Regions from separate parts of the Limnothrix sp. CMB-01 genome, predicted to be linked through region 1. Evidence: predicted binding sites of a transcription regulator. Region 1 holds the regulator's gene; the other holds the start of a gene.
What was found. The regulator HrcA, encoded in region 1, represses chaperone genes, less so after heat shock. The targets are predictions, from matches to a motif close to TTAGCACTCNNNNNNNNNGAGTGCTAA.

Region 1 (2,470 bases):
GTTTCTGAGCGATCGAACACCACCACATCCAGCGCCTCCGTTGGCGGGTGCAAGGTCGCCAGGCGATCGGCCCAAGCCTGGAGCTGTTGGTGGGTGATGGTGGGGTCACCACCGGGCACAATCCACCAAGCGGGCCGGGGTTGGGTGGCGCTTTTGGGTCGCCAATAGGCCCACGTGGGCGATCGAAACTCGGGGCCCAACGCCGCCAGGGCCGCCGCCGTGGAAAACAACTTGGCATTGGAGGCTGGCACAAAAAATTGTTGAGCTTGCCCCTGAATCAAGGTTTGGGGATTGGCAGGATCCAAGGTGCGGGCCAGGAATCCCCAGTGCGATCGGGCCCAGCGGGGATCCTGTTGCCATTGGGCGATCGCGGCGGGCAAATCCGCCAAGCAACGGGGTTGGGCTGGCTCCGTGGCCCCGGCAACTCCAGCCCCCAACAGTCCGATCGCCCCGATCGCCGCCAACCCTTGAGCAGCCCAGCGTCCCTTGATTCGATCGTCCATGACGATGTTTATTGACAAGATTGATTAGTAATGTTCGCTTGAAAACGCCCGTTAACCGTCCATTAGACTGCAATTCGCTCATCGGGCTTCGGTTTCAACTCAGCTCTAACTCCACTCTTAGCCAAGTCCCAATCCAGATCCAATTCAGATCCAATTCAGACTCAATTCAGATCTAAGTTGCAGCTATGACAGATTGCTCCCGCCGCCGCCCCCTACAATAGGAGGCAGTCGAGCTTCTAACCGCCTGCCCAGTGCTAGGCGATCGACCCGCCCAGTCTCATTGGTAGCCATTCTGCCAGGGCGATCGCCCCGATCGCGCCCCCCGTTTTCATTGCCCCATCCAACTGATCGCCGTTTTCGATTTTTCCTAATTTATGGAGTTTCAGCTCACCGAACGCCAAGAGCGCATTTTGTTCGCCACCATCCGTCACTACATCTCCACGGCCGAGCCAGTGGGGTCAAAGGTGCTGGTGGAAGAATATCAACTGGATGCGAGTCCGGCGACGGTGCGAAATGCCATGGGGGCCTTGGAAAAGGCCGGCTTACTCTACCAACCCCACACGTCAGCCGGGCGCGTCCCATCGGACTCGGGCTATCGGGTCTATGTCGATCGTTGCGCTGTCCCGTCCGATCGCACAGCCCAAAAGGTGAATCAACTCCTGAGCGATCGCCTGGATGCTTCGTCGCCCCACTTGGAAGTGTTGCTGAAGGGAGCGGCCCAGTTGTTGGCTCGCCTCAGCGGTTGCATCGCGGCGATCGCCTTGCCCCAAACCCGCACGGTTCAGGTGCGCCATGTGCGACTGCTGCCCATGGAAGTCGATCGGGTGATGGTGTTGGTGGTGACGGATGATTACCAAAGCCATTCCGCGATCGTGCCCTTACCGAACACCGAAGAGGCTCCCCTACCGGATCCGGAAACCCTGGAGCGGGAGTTGGTGATTCTGTCGAACTTTTTGGATGCTCGCCTGCGGGATCACTCCCTTTTGGCCGTGGCCCATTTGGATTGGGATGAGCTGGGCCGGGAGTTCGATCGCCGGGGCCAAGCTCTGCGGGAAGCCTTGATTCATTTGGCGCGCCGGGCCCAAACCCCGATCGCCACCCGAATTTTGATTAGCGGCGTGTCGGAGGTGTTGCGCCAACCAGAGTTTTCGGAGCTGCAACAGGTGCAAACCCTGATTCATCTGCTGGAAGCGGAACAAGATCAACTGTGGTCGCTGATTTTTGATGAGCCAGAAGATGAGCGCCGGGTGCGCATCCGCATTGGCATGGAAAACCCCTGGGAACCCATTCAGGGTTACACGCTCATTTCTTCCCTCTACGGCAACGGCCTATCGCCCCTTGGCAGTGTGGGCATTTTGGGCCCGACCCGGCTGGACTACGATCGGGCGATCGCCGCCGTGGGGGCCACCGCCGACTATCTATCCGAGGTGATGGGCGCATCAGGATCGGAACTGCTAGCAGGTCGCTACCACCCGGCGATCGGCAACCCCGATAGCTCCGGTTAATTGCCCCCAAACCATGGGCATCAGCCCTTGAGACGCGAAATGGGAGTGGTTGCCAGACCCGATCGACCGGGGTGCTTCCGGGTGCAACGAACGGCCCCGCCCGTGGCAAGATAGGGGCGATCGATTCGCAGGAGCAGCGACCATCTTGGAAGTGACGTTTTTGGGCACGAGTTCTGGCGTACCGACCCGATCGCGCAACGTTTCCAGTTTGGTGTTGCGGTTGCCTCAGCGGGCCGAAGCTTGGTTATTTGACTGCGGCGAAGGCACGCAACATCAGCTCTTGCGCAGTGAAGTGCGATCGAGCCAAATCACCCGCATTTTCATCACCCACATGCATGGAGATCATATCTTTGGGTTGATGGGATTGTTGGCCAGTTCTGGCTTGGCGGGGCAACCTCACCCGATCGATCTCTACGGGCCGGCCGATTTATCGGGGTATTTAAAAGCCTGTCAGCGCTATTC
Region 2 (2,470 bases), 1.6 Mb from region 1:
GCCCAGTTCCGCCGCTCAGGGAGCCATTTGGGGCAAAGATCGCTCAAAGAAAGCCAAGGACTGCACAACACGCCCACCAATGAGATGTTCCTGAATGATCTGCTCAATCGCGGCTGGGGTGGCGCGTCGATACCACACGCCTTCGGGATAAACCAGCAGGATTGGCCCTTCCGTGCAAACCCGCAAACAGTTCGCTTTTGTCCGAAAAACCACGGAGGATGGGGAAAATTCTGAACCTGAGGGGTTGCCTGGGCCGGTTCCATCAAGACCCAGTTCTCGCAATCGCCGCTTCAGATAGTCCCAGGATTCCAGGCTGGCATCCTTGGGGCAGCAAAGGGGTTTGGTTTGGTCGGCGCAAATGAAAACGTGGCGTTCGATGCGATCGATTCCCAATGTCCGCACCACGGGCAGGAGCGATCGGGCCTCCTCGGTGGGGGAATTGGTTTGGGCCTCGGCAGGGCAAGGGGTTGAGGCATCGGGATCGAGATCGGGTCGATCGGCCTCTGGGTTCGCAAGGGAAGAGTGCAATGGGGTTGCCATGGGGCAATGCGGTGGGGCTGAGGGTGGTTGGCAAGGTGTGTCGGGCGGCGGGTGACGTACTGGGCGGGGCGATCGAGATCTTTCCAAGTTACGCCCTGGTTGCCAGTTCGGAAACCCGTACAGAGGGGTCTGTTGTCAGGCCCCATGGTCTCCAGTAAATTAGCACTCGGATGGAGAGAGTGCTAAAAGCCGTTGGTCAGGCTGCAACAGACACCCTGTCAGCACCGCGCAGTCAGCACTGCGTAACCACGGGTTTTCAGCCTTTCGCCTATCCGCTTCACCATTGGTCTAGCTTTTCACTTCAAACCTCTGGAGACAGATTCTGTATGGCAGCCGTATCGTTGAGCGTATCGACCGTGACTCCTTTGGGCGATCGCGTATTGGTCAAAGTCGCCGCCGCTGAAGAAAAGACCGCTGGCGGTATTCTCCTGCCCGATAACGCCAAAGAAAAGCCCCAAGTTGGCGAAGTCGTCGCTGTGGGCCCTGGCAAGCGCAACGATGATGGTAGCCGCCAAGCTCCCGAAGTCAGCACTGGTAACAAAGTTCTCTACTCCAAGTACGCTGGCACGGATATCAAGCTGGGTGGCGAAGATTACGTCCTGCTCTCTGAAAAAGACATCCTGGCGGTTGTTGGCTAATTAAGCCATGGCCCGAGCCGTCCCGATCGACCGCTGCTCTTTAAGGGCTGCTCTTCAAGGGTTGACGGTTCCTCGGCTCGATCGCCCCGGTTAAGCCGATCGCCAAACCAGCCATCGTCAAACCGGACTAACCAGCCCAATCCTGGGTTTCGCAAAACTCCTCATTCTTCAATCTCCAACAGGCAGATCATGGCTAAGAAGATTATCTACAACGAAAACGCCCGTCGTGCCCTTGAGCGCGGTATGGACATCCTGGCGGAAGCCGTGGCCGTCACCTTGGGTCCCAAGGGTCGCAACGTTGTGCTCGAAAAGAAATTTGGCGCACCTCAAATCATCAACGATGGTGTGACGATCGCCAAAGAAATTGAACTGGAAGATCACGTGGAAAACACCGGCGTGGCCCTGATTCGCCAAGCCGCTTCCAAAACCAACGACGCAGCGGGCGACGGAACCACCACCGCCACCGTGTTGGCCCACGCGATCGTTAAAGAAGGTCTGCGCAACGTGGCCGCCGGTGCCAACGCCATCACCCTGAAGCGCGGTACTGAAAAGGCCGTCGCTTACCTGGTGGATCAAATCAAGGCCCACGCTCGCCAAGTCCCCGAAAACGACTCCAAAGCCATCTCGCAAGTGGCAGCCATCTCCGCCGGCAACGACGAAGAAGTTGGCCAAATGATCGCCGATGCCATGAGCAAAGTGGGCAAAGAAGGCGTGATCTCCCTGGAAGAAGGCAAGTCGATGACGACTGAGCTGGAAGTCACCGAAGGGATGCGCTTCGACAAGGGTTATATCTCGCCCTACTTTGCCACCGACACCGAGCGGATGGAAGCAGTACTGGATAACCCCTTCATCCTGCTGACCGACAAGAAGATCACCCTGGTGCAAGACCTGGTGCCGATCCTGGAGCAAGCCGCTCGCGCTGGCAAGCCCCTGCTGATCATCGCTGAAGACATCGAGAAGGAAGCCCTGGCTACCTTGGTGGTGAACCGTCTGCGCGGCGTGCTGAACGTGGCTGCTGTGAAGGCTCCTGGCTTCGGTGATCGCCGCAAGGCCATGCTGGAAGACATCGCCATCCTCACCGGCGGTCAACTGATCACTGAAGATGCTGGCTTGAAGATCGACAGCACCAAGCTGGAGCAACTGGGTCAAGCCCGCCGGATCACGATCACCAAGGACACCACCACGATCGTGGCCGATGGCAACGAAGCCGAAGTGAAGGCCCGTTGCGAGCAAATCCGCCGTCAAATGGAAGAAACTGAATCTTCCTACGACAAGGAAAAACTGCAAGAGCG

Region 2: groES (co-chaperone GroES) is a predicted target of HrcA. The motif match lies at 700-726, and genes of this name have one in related genera.

Annotation. Positions count from the first base shown of each region.
Region 1 covers NZ_CM143720.1:4,305,548-4,308,017, reverse strand. The annotation lists gene dacB (D-alanyl-D-alanine carboxypeptidase/D-alanyl-D-alanine endopeptidase) at 1-503, opposite strand, end outside; gene ACZA91_RS17820 (hypothetical protein) at 758-934, opposite strand; gene hrcA (heat-inducible transcriptional repressor HrcA) at 878-2,008, shown strand; gene ACZA91_RS17810 (ribonuclease Z) at 2,154-2,470, shown strand, end outside.
Region 2 covers NZ_CM143720.1:2,680,728-2,683,197, reverse strand. The annotation lists gene ACZA91_RS11155 ((2Fe-2S) ferredoxin domain-containing protein) at 16-540, opposite strand; gene groES (co-chaperone GroES) at 867-1,178, shown strand; gene ACZA91_RS11145 (hypothetical protein) at 1,175-1,333, opposite strand; gene groL (chaperonin GroEL) at 1,368-2,470, shown strand, end outside.